Regions from separate parts of the Paenibacillus sp. Pae15 genome, predicted to be linked through region 2. Evidence: predicted binding sites of a transcription regulator. Region 2 holds the regulator's gene; each other region holds the start of a gene.
The links. The regulator Rex, encoded in region 2, represses fermentation and respiration genes when NADH is low (regulators of the CRP and FNR family bind a similar motif). The targets are predictions, from matches to a motif close to TTGTGAAATATTTCACAA.
Positions count from the first base shown of each region.

Region 1: a site for Rex is predicted at 1,431-1,448, ahead of NR121_RS11840 (DUF1641 domain-containing protein). Genes of this name have one in related genera too.
Region 3: a site for Rex is predicted at 2,194-2,211, ahead of qoxA (cytochrome aa3 quinol oxidase subunit II). Genes of this name have one in related genera too.

Region 1 covers NZ_JALJRM010000011.1:120,810-124,329, reverse strand. The annotation lists gene NR121_RS11845 (NAD(P)/FAD-dependent oxidoreductase) at 1-875, opposite strand, end outside; gene NR121_RS11840 (DUF1641 domain-containing protein) at 903-1,334, opposite strand; gene NR121_RS11835 (purine-cytosine permease family protein) at 1,794-3,245, shown strand; gene NR121_RS11830 (hypothetical protein) at 3,282-3,479, shown strand; gene NR121_RS11825 (FadR/GntR family transcriptional regulator) at 3,485-3,520, shown strand, end outside.
Region 2 covers NZ_JALJRM010000006.1:204,101-207,620, forward strand. The annotation lists gene dinG (ATP-dependent DNA helicase DinG) at 1-1,489, shown strand, start outside; gene NR121_RS07575 (redox-sensing transcriptional repressor Rex) at 1,486-2,109, shown strand; gene NR121_RS07580 (inorganic phosphate transporter) at 2,156-3,157, opposite strand; gene NR121_RS07585 (DUF47 domain-containing protein) at 3,209-3,520, opposite strand, start outside.
Region 3 covers NZ_JALJRM010000026.1:28,056-31,575, reverse strand. The annotation lists gene NR121_RS19160 (MFS transporter) at 1-424, shown strand, start outside; gene NR121_RS19155 (AI-2E family transporter) at 825-1,964, shown strand; gene qoxA (cytochrome aa3 quinol oxidase subunit II) at 2,241-3,284, shown strand; gene qoxB (cytochrome aa3 quinol oxidase subunit I) at 3,274-3,520, shown strand, end outside.

The DNA of each region.
Region 1 (3,520 bases), on a different contig from region 2:
AGGAATACTTCAGGGTGGGATACCGATTGCAGGAATTCATTCACCGTTGCGCGGCCGCGATTCACTTCAATACCGCAGTTGGCTACCAGCGAGTTGCCTTGTACGCCGCCGGTCCAAACCAGTGTGTTGGTTTCGATGGTTCTGCCGTCTTTCAAGCTGACGGTGTTACCGTTCACTTCGGTAATTGCCAAACCTGTCAAGAACTGCACACCGCGTTTTTCCAGGCTCGCTGTCGCGCGTTCGATCAAATCCGCAGAGAAAATCGGCAGAATGGTTGGCATAGCTTCGACCAGGTAGAGCGATACATCTTCAAAATTCACGCCGTTTTTGCGGCAAATGCCCGGCAACTCGTCCGCAAGTTCTCCAACCAGCTCGACGCCTGTGAGGCCGCCGCCGCCGATAACGAAAGTAGCGTCCGCTTTATTTTTCGTTTTGCTGTATTCGCGAATCCGTTCTTCCACATGCTTGTAAATGCGGTTGGCATCGTTTACGGATTTCAATGTAAAGCTGTTTTCTTGAAGACCTGGAATGCCGAAGAAGTTGGTTTCGCTGCCAAGAGCTAGAACCAATGCGTCGTAGTTGTAGGTTGTGCCGTCGGCCACTAAGACTTTACGCGCTTCCAAATCGATATGTTCAATCGTTCCGACCTTTAATTGGATGTCTTTGCCTTTAAACAATTTTTCCAATGGCAGCGCAACCGCTTTTTCCGCCACGTTACCTGCAGCAAGACGGTGCAGCTCCGTAATGATTTGATGCGTCCCAAAGCGATTGATTACAGTAATCGAAGCTTCTTCTATCGATAAATTTGCACGAGCGGAAAGGGCGCTTAACAAGCCGCCGTAGCCGCCACCCAAAATTAAAATTTGCTTTTTCACGTTCAGTCCCCCGTTCAGTTCCATCAATTAGGCTTGTTGTTTTCTTTCGTTCATAATATCCAGGTACGCTTGCGCAAAACGCAGCATTCTTTGCAGCTCCGGATCTTTAAGCAATTTCAGCATGCCGAACAGGCCGATAGTGGCATCGCTTTGCTCGGCACGATCATTGGCTTCGATTGCGGCCGACGCTATGGCTTTTGCCTTTTCCTCGAGCGGTTTGACCACTTCCTGGATACCGCCTACCATATCTTGAATAAGCACGCGGTCTGTAGCTACTTTTTGCACCAGATCATATGTCTTCGTTAGAAGCGTCATCATTTCGGTGAGCTTCGGAAGCTGATCCACCAACACAGTCAAGGATTCTTGCACTTCAGGCTTTAACAATTGATCCAGCACATCCGGCTTTCCTTGTACCGCGGGAGTTTCTTGTTCCGATTTCTGAATGGTTGTTTCTAACATTTGCTACGTTCCTCCTTATTTCGTGTAAATAGTACCTTGCTCGTCGCTGCAAATATGGATGTTATATATAATAAACATAATTTACTATATTTTCCGTTGTGAAAATCTTCACATTGAATGGATCACAGAATTGCATGCATCCGAGCCACTTTTCTTATTGTACACCTATTTTGTACATTTTGCATGATTTTGTGTCATTTTTTTATTAAAAAATTTTTACCACCTCGATCTCCAATTTTTTACCAAAAACTCAGGCAAATATTAGTTATGAAAGAAGCGATACCCTCTAACACCGTTTAGATCATATTCATAAAGGAAGCCACAATTCATTTATTTTATGTTATATTATATTACATGAAGTTATTTCGTAGGGTGCTCCCTATTCTGCTTCAAACCACACGACAAACCGGGAATTCAATATATGCTGGAAAGCTGGAAAGTTTATGAGGGAGTATTTCTATGAAATGGTTCCAAGGTCCGACACAAACCACTCGATCCGAACACATTGAAGATTATGCGATCCGTAAGATTCCTTCGTATTATCGTTGGCCGATTCCGGCCATCATTGCCGTTCTGCTCGGCAACTCAACGGCCATGTTTTTTTTCACCTTCGGGGCGCAGTTGAGTTATGTCGTAGGGTGGCCTGATATGCTGTGGCCGCTTAGCTATTTTTTTATCGGCTCGACGATCATCGGTATGATGATGATCCGTTTAGCCAGCAAAGAAGGGCTGACCATAGATTTGATGACGCGCGGCATGGGCTTCGGTTATATGGGTTCTGCCGTTACCTCTTTCATTTACGGAATGAACTATGTATTTTATTTTTTATTTGAAGGTACGATTGTAACGCATGCCATTTCCTTATATTTTCATGTGGAGTTTGATGCGGTAGAAGGGACCTTGATATTTGGGGCATTAGGTTTGGTCAAGCTGTTGTTTGTATGGTATGGAATGAAGGCACTGCAAATTTTCCAAACCTGGGGAGTCGTGATATACGCCTTATTGCTCGGACTTTGTTTATATCAATTGACCCATCATTATCAGGTTGCGGGACCGGATCGGTGGGTGCTGCCGTGGCTTCCGGAACACTCGATGTGGATTGCATTCATGATGGCGAATGGGCAAATGGTGTTTCAAGGTCTTATGGCTGCCGATTACGGGCGTTTTGCAAAAGAAAATTCGGGATATCGGGGAGGATTCCTGGCCATGATCGGCATGCTTGTCCCGATGTTTGTTACAATCCTCATCGGGCCGTTGTTTGCTTACACGTTAATGCCCACGATTACAGGTGGCGATGCTAAGATGCTGGCTGCGGATTCCGGCTATGTTTTCCCGAAGGTGATAGGAATCTGGGGAGTGCTGTTTGTTCTGGTTACCCAGTTTCGGGTGAATGTCATGAATTTGTATTCCGGTTCATTGGCTCTTTCCAATACGTTTTCGCTGGCCTTCCGATTTAAGCCCGGGCGCCAGTTTTGGATGATCATAGTTTATGTATTGGGATGCGTGTTTTATTCTTTTAATATTGTGCAGTACCTCGAAAACTGGCTGGCGATTACCGGGATTTTGACGAATACATGGATCTTTATCATGCTCGCCGATCATTATGTATGCCGTAAGCTGCTTAGACTGGGGCCAACCGATTTTATCGAATACCGCAGGCCTTTCTTATACCGGTGGAATCCGACGGGATTGATTTCTCTGGGATTTGGCGTATCTGTCGGGGTTTTCGGCATGCTGGGGCTATATCCGATATATTATGCATCCTTTTTATCCATGATCGTCGGCGCTGTACTGCATATTATTTTGACTGCAGCCACGAGAGGCTTTTATTATTTTACCGAGTTTCCGTATGACCGGGAGACCCATTGGATACCTCCTTCCTACTATAGAGGAAAAGCGCCTGACGGGTAGAGGAAGGTCTGGATTAAGTGGACAGGTGGTGATAAGATGACTAAAGATCAATGTGAGATTTGTTCCAAACTCATCGTCGGGGAGCCGGTCATTCATGTTGCGGGATTTCCTGAAAGAGATCATACATTTTGTTCGGCATTATGCCGTGACCGCTTCTTGAGAATGGAAGACGATGAGTGCGGATTTGGAGAACCCCTGCAAAAAGCCAATAATAACCGCAAGGACGGGAAGTGATTGGAATGACGACAGTCCAAAAAAATCATCGGATGTTTGAA
Region 2 (3,520 bases):
CCGGCTGCTGCCCGCATATAAACATTTGGTGATCGATGAGGCGCATCATTTTGAAGAAGTGGCCGGCAAGCATTTGGGCATTGACCTGCACTACCATGGTTTGATGAATACGCTGCATTGGTTATATAAAGATTCCCGGTCCGGCCAGTTGTCCTCCTTGCGCTTGCGGCTGCAGAAATTTGAGGAAGAACGGTCGCAAGGCTGGTGCGCAATGATCGATCAGGCCGTGGAGAGGCTGGTGCAGCTAAAAGAGGAATGGGATCAGCTGACCGAACTGCTCTATCAACTGCTTGTCTCCGGGGGGGATGGCAGCCAAACGGAGGGCAGCTCGTTCGTGTACCGGTTGAAGAAGGACAAGCTGCCCGCCGGCTGGGACAAGCTGCTGATCTTAGAGGAGAACATGCAGCTTCATTTCAATGAAGCATTGCACCGGCTTGACCGGATGATCATGGAAATCAAAGAGGTTCAGGACGAATACGATGTGCAAAGCTCGATCACCGATTTGACCGGAACCGTGAAGGAACTGTACAGGCATCGGGATGCGCTGCATTTTTTTATGACGATGCCCGATGACAATTATGTCTACTGGCTCGAAGGCGGCATGTACAATAAGAACCGTTCGCTTCAGCTCTTCTGTGTGCCGGTAGATGTCAGCGAAATGCTGCGGCAAACCTTTTTCGGAGTGAAGGACAGCGTGATTATGACTTCAGCTACGCTTTCGGTCGGCAAATCGTTTGATTACACCTGCGAGCAGCTGGGGCTGGCTTACGGGGATCCGGACGGTAAGCTCAAAACCGTTCAGCTGCCATCGCCCTTCAATTACCGCAAGCAGGCGCTGGTCGCCATACCCCGGGATTTTCCGACGCTGCGGGGAGCCAGCGGCGAGAAGGAATTTCTGGACAAGCTAGTGCCGTCGCTGGCGGAAGTGGCGCTCGAAACGCGCGGCCGGATGCTGGTATTGTTTACATCCAACCGGATGCTCAAGGTCGCTCATGCGGGATTGAAGGACATGCTCTCTTCATTCGGAGTGACCGTACTTGGTCAAGGCGTAGACAGCAGCAACCGAAGCAAGCTGACCCGGTTATTTCAAAGCAACCCAGCCAGTGTGCTGCTTGGGACGAGCAGCTTTTGGGAAGGTGTGGACATTCCCGGCGATGCGCTCAGCTGTCTGGCGATTGTGAGGCTTCCGTTTCAGCCCCCGAATCATCCGCTTGTTGAAGCGAAAACGGAAAAGCTGAAGCAAAAGAACCAGAATCCTTTTATGAAGCTGTCCGTACCCCAGGCGGTCATTCGCTTCAAGCAAGGCTTCGGACGTCTGGTGCGAACGGCTTCGGATAAAGGAATTGTGATTATATACGACACTCGCGTTATCGATACGAACTATGGCAAGTATTTCTTATATTCGCTGCCAGGTCCGAAGATCGAGCACATGAATTCGAATCAGTTGGTACCAAGAATAAAGCAGTGGATGGGTGAAAATGCAGAATGAAAACTCCGAAAATATCCGAAGCGGTTGTTCGTCGGCTTCCGATCTATCTCCGATTTCTGAATGAACTCAGCAAGAAAAACGTACAAACGGTATCCTCTCAGGAGCTGGGGCAAAAGCTGGATTTAAACCCTGCTCAAATCCGCAAGGATTTGGCCTATTTCGGAGAATTCGGGAAAAAGGGTATTGGATACGATGTGGACTATCTGATTGAAAAAATCCGGCAAATATTAAAAATCGACAAGGTGATCCCGGTTGCATTGGTCGGTGCAGGGAATCTGGGTCGGGCGTTATGCAATTATAACGCTTATCTTAAGGATAATATGAAAATTGTGGCCGTGTTCGACTCCCAAAAAACAAAAATCGGAGAATCGATCAACAATTTGAAGGTAAAACCGATGGAGGAGCTTTGTGATACGATTCAAGCGCTAAAGGTGCGGATCGGGATCATAACTGTTCCTGCTATGGAGGCGCAGCACGTGGCCAATCAGTTTGTCGAGGCAGGGGTGGAAGCCATTCTCAACTTTGCTCCGATGATTATCAAGGTGCCCAGCGGGATTCGCGTACACCATGCGGATTTCACGACGGATCTGCAAAGTCTGGCCTATTATTTGGAGGAATAAAAGGAAGCCCGGTGCAATGATCCAGTTGCACCGGGCTTGTCTTTTTTTACGATATAAAGGGGAAAATAATTTTGTAAATCAGAAAGGCCAGCACCATGCTGATCGGGATCGTGATGACCCAGGTCATGACCATCCGGGTGACCGTGCCCCATTTGACATCATGAAATCTCAGGACCGAACCGGTACCGATAATCGATGACGAAATGACATGGGTCGTCGAAAGCGGCATCCCGAGATGGGTGGACGTTTGAATCACGATGGATGAGTTCAGGTCGGAGGCAAAGCCGTTGATCGGTTCAATCTTCAGCAGCTTTTTGCTCACGGTTTTAATGATTTTCCAGCCGCCGATCGAAGTTCCGAGCCCCATAGCGGTGGCCGCGGAAAGTTTCACCCAAAGCGGAACTTCCAAATCCGATTGGTAGCCGAGAGCAACCAATCCGAATACGATAATCCCCATGGCCTTCTGAGCGTCGTTCCCCCCGTGAGAAAAGGACAGCAGCCCGGCCGATAAAATCTGAAAGCCGCGGAAAGTACGGTTAAGCTTGGAGCGTGACTGATTGCCGCTCGCCAATATCAGTTGACGGATAATCCACATAATGATAAAGCCGGTACCAAATGCAACGATAGGCGATAAAATGAGAATCAGCACGATTTGTTGGAATCCCGACCAGTTGACGCTGCTAAGCCCGCCTCCGGCGATGACCGCTCCGGCCAGCGATCCGATAAGCGTATGAGATGACGATGAGGGAATCCCGTAATACCACGTAAGCAGGTTCCAGATAATGGCTGATAGTAAGGCGGCGATAACGACATACATGCCGTTCTCGATCGCAGCAGGATTCGCTACGCTTCCGCCTACGGTTTTGGCAACTTCTGAAGAAAACAATGCACCTATAAAGTTCAGCACCGCTGCGTAAAATACGGCAAAACGCGGCGACAATGCCCTTGTAGATATGGAGGTTGCGATAGCGTTGGCCGTATCGTGAAAGCCGTTAATAAAGTCAAAGATCAACGCCAAGGCGACGATGATGATAAGTATAGTTAACATAATGTCCTCCTAAGCATGCTGGGGTTCCTTAGCGGCCGGCACAACGGCTGTTCAGGAATATCTCAGCACAACGCTTTCCAGAATGTTGGCTACGTCTTCGCATGCGTCGGTCGTTTGTTCCAAACGCTCGTACAGCTCTTTTAGCTTGAAATCGTGGTACGGGTCCGTTGGATTGGTGAAAATTTCACGGATGCCTTCGCGCATCAGACGGTCGGCTTCATTTTCCAGGCTGTTGATTTGAACCGTATGCTCCGTGAGCTGCATATATTTCTTTTTGGAAAGCAGCTTGAACGCATCCAGGATGTGCTGGCAGCTGGCGACGATGACCGCCGAGAATTCTCTCATATATTTGTCGGAGACGGT
Region 3 (3,520 bases), on a different contig from region 2:
GAAATACGGCTACCGGACGGTGCTGCATCTGGGCTTGATTATCGGAGGCGGGGTCGTCTGCCTGCAATATTTCGTCCAGCAGTTATGGCTTTTTACGGTTATTCAGTTCCTGTTCGGCTTATTTATCGCTGCGGTGGTGCCTTCGGTCAATACTCTTGCTGTTCGCAGTACGGACCCGGACTTTCGTGGAAGGTCGTTCGGTTTTACCCAGAGCGCGAATCAATTGGGATCGATGATCGGACCGCTGCTTGGAGGCGGCATGGGGATGTTCGTTAATATTCATTGGATTTTTGTCGCGACGGGCATGATTTTGATTGTGTTCGGGACTATGCTGGCCGTTCGCTTTCATATGGTTCCTTCCATGTCGGGTTCCGCGATGACCCTCGATAAATGGAAATGGAAAACCGAGAGGAAGTCGGGGTAATCAGGCGATGCCCAAATGCCCAACCAAACCGCTCGATTGATCCGGCAGCCGATGGAATCATCGGATCAGGCCCGGTCGTGAGCATATAAACCCATTGGTCTAAAATGATAGCTGTCGAGGCCGTCCCTTTTGGGGCGGTCTGTTTGTTTTATGGAGAAATAACGGGTTTTAAGCTGCATTATCCACAGGCTTATCCACAAAATTAACATCTTATCTATAGAGGCTGTGGTTCGTTTTTTTGAAACATACTAACATATCCACAATGGAAGTTATGCACATTTCATGCTGCTTTCCGGCTCTTGTGAATTGTCGCTTGTTCTTTCCTCAAATAAAAGTTATTCTATGTAGAAAGTGAATGCCGCAGTTAACCATTGCCGAATAGTCAGGAGGATTAAACCGCATGGGGGATCCGCGTCATAGGACGAATACGTTTAGACGTTTCTTTCTAAATAATAAATTCGTCTTGTTTTTAATGATCTTGCTTTTGATCGGCTTAAACATTTTGGTACTAAACAAAATCCCTTACGTATTCGCGCCTCTCGTTGTGCTGGTCAAGACCGTGCTGCTTCCGCTTCTCCTCACAGGAATCGCCTTTTATTTACTCAATCCTATTGTCAATTGGATGGAGAGAAAGAGGATCAAACGGGTTTATGCGATCTTCCTTCTGTATCTGGTCATTATTTGTGGGATTACCCTGCTCCTGGTGACGGTTGTACCGCTTATCCGCGAACAAGTACTCGGGCTGATGGATAACATCCCCAGATACAGCAAAGAGTTCGAAACCAGGTTCAGGCAGCTCATAGGCAGTCCGATTTTCAATCAGCTTCAGCAAACGCTGGGTACGAGCTCAACCGACTGGATGAACGGCCTGTCATCCAGAGTTTCCGCAATTGTGAATCGTGCGGGAGCGAGTATCGGAAGCTTTGTGGGGGCTGTAACGGAAACCATTCTGGCTGTCATTATCGTACCGTTTATATTGTTTTATCTGCTGAAGGACGGACGAAAGCTCCCACAATATATTTTGGGCTTCATACCTACAGCGCTTCGCGATGAAACGCACCGGGTGATGATCGAGATGAATAATCAGATCAGTTCTTATATCCGGGGACAGATCATCGTCAGCTGCTGCATCGGCTTCTTATTATACGTGGGCTACCGCATTATCGGTTTGGAATATTCCCTTGTCCTGGCGATCGTAGCGGCCTGTACGAGTATCGTACCTTATTTGGGTCCGGCGATTGCCATCACACCGGCTCTGATCGTGGCCACGGTGACTTCACCGGTCATGCTGCTGAAAATGATCGTGATCTGGACCATTGTTCAGTTAATTGAAGGCAAATTCATCTCGCCGCAAATTATGGGCAAAACGCTGCAGATTCATCCGATTACGATCATTTTTGTTATTTTAACGGCAGGCAACTTATTCGGAGTGCTTGGCGTGATCTTGGCCGTTCCCGGCTATGCCGTATTGAAAGTCATTGTTTCTCACTTGTTCGAATGGATGAAGGAACGATCCGGGTTATATACACCTGTAGATTAATATGGCTATTTGAGAATAAAGGCATCCCTGAGAGGATGTCTTTTTGCCGTTTTGGAGATCCGCATGAACACGGCATTTTCTCGATCGGTTTGGCTCCCTTCAGAATTTTTATGAAACAAGTAAATTCCCGGATTTGTCACAGTTTTAACCGATCTGTAACACTTTCCTTGAAAAGGCCGTGCTATGATCTAGTTATCAAGTGAAATGAATCACAAAGATTTTGAACAGATTGTGAAATTTTTCGCAATCTCTGTTTCTGAAAGGAGATGAGCCACCATGAATTACCGCAAGCTACTATTTTCTCCACTGGCAATCATTTTGGTTGTGCTGCTAAGCGGCTGCGAACCGAATCTGGTTGTTTTTCAACCCCAGGGACCTGTGGCCAGAAGCATTATGGAGCTGATTAACTGGTCATTGATTTGGATGCTGCTTGTCGTTGTCGTCGTGTTCGGGCTGTTCGGTTATATTGTGTGGAAATATCGCGAGAGGCCTGAAAATAAAGATTATGAGCCGCCGGAGGAGCACGGCAGTACGCTGCTTGAGGTCATTTGGACCGCGATTCCGATCCTCATCGTTGTCGCCTTGACGATCCCTACGGTAACAACGCTGTATGATTTGGAGGAAGTCCCCAAGGGCTATGAGGAAAAAAAGCCGATTACGATTCATGTCACCTCGGCGGATTGGAAATGGATCTTCAGCTATCCGGAGCAGGGGATCGAGACCGTCAACTATGTCAATATACCGGAGGATACGCCTATTTTGTTTAAATTAACGTCGGCCAGCACCATGCAGTCTTTCTGGGTTCCGGCTTTAGGCGGACAAAAATATACGATGGGCAAAATGCAGACGCAATTGTATCTTGTCGCGGATCATCCCGGTTCGTATTTAGGCCGGAACACCAACTTCAACGGCCGGGGATATGCGGATATGGAATTTGAGGTGTTGGCTCAAACCCAAGAGGATTTTGACCAATGGGTAAAGGATGTCGCCAATACCGCTCCGAAGCTGACGGAAGAAAAATATGAAGAGCTGTTGAGACCGACTCATTTGGGACGATTGACTTTTTCCAATACGCATCTGGAATGGGTTAACCATGCGGAGCCCGATTCCTTGACGTACACCCATCCTGAGCTGTACAGGTATCACGGTTATCAGGGCAAAGTGTTTGAGGAAGAAGATAATTATCAGAACAAAGGCAAAGGGAACGCAGGGAACATAGATAACACCGGGAACAAAGGTAATCCCGGGAACAAAGAAACCAGTCCTGTAGAGCAGAAAGAACAGAGTAACACCGACGGAGGTGGGCATCATGGGCATTAAATGGGATGAGTTTTTTATAACGGGGGATCCGTTAATTCTAGGTTCTCAGATTGCCATTCTTTTGACCATAATCGGGATTGTCGCAACACTGACTTATCTCAAAAGGTGGAGATGGCTGTGGAAGGAATGGCTGACCACCGTCGACCATAAACGGATCGGAATTATGTATATCATCTCCGCTGTTCTGATGTTTTTCCGCGGAGGCATGGACGGCTTGTTAATGAAGGCGCAAACGT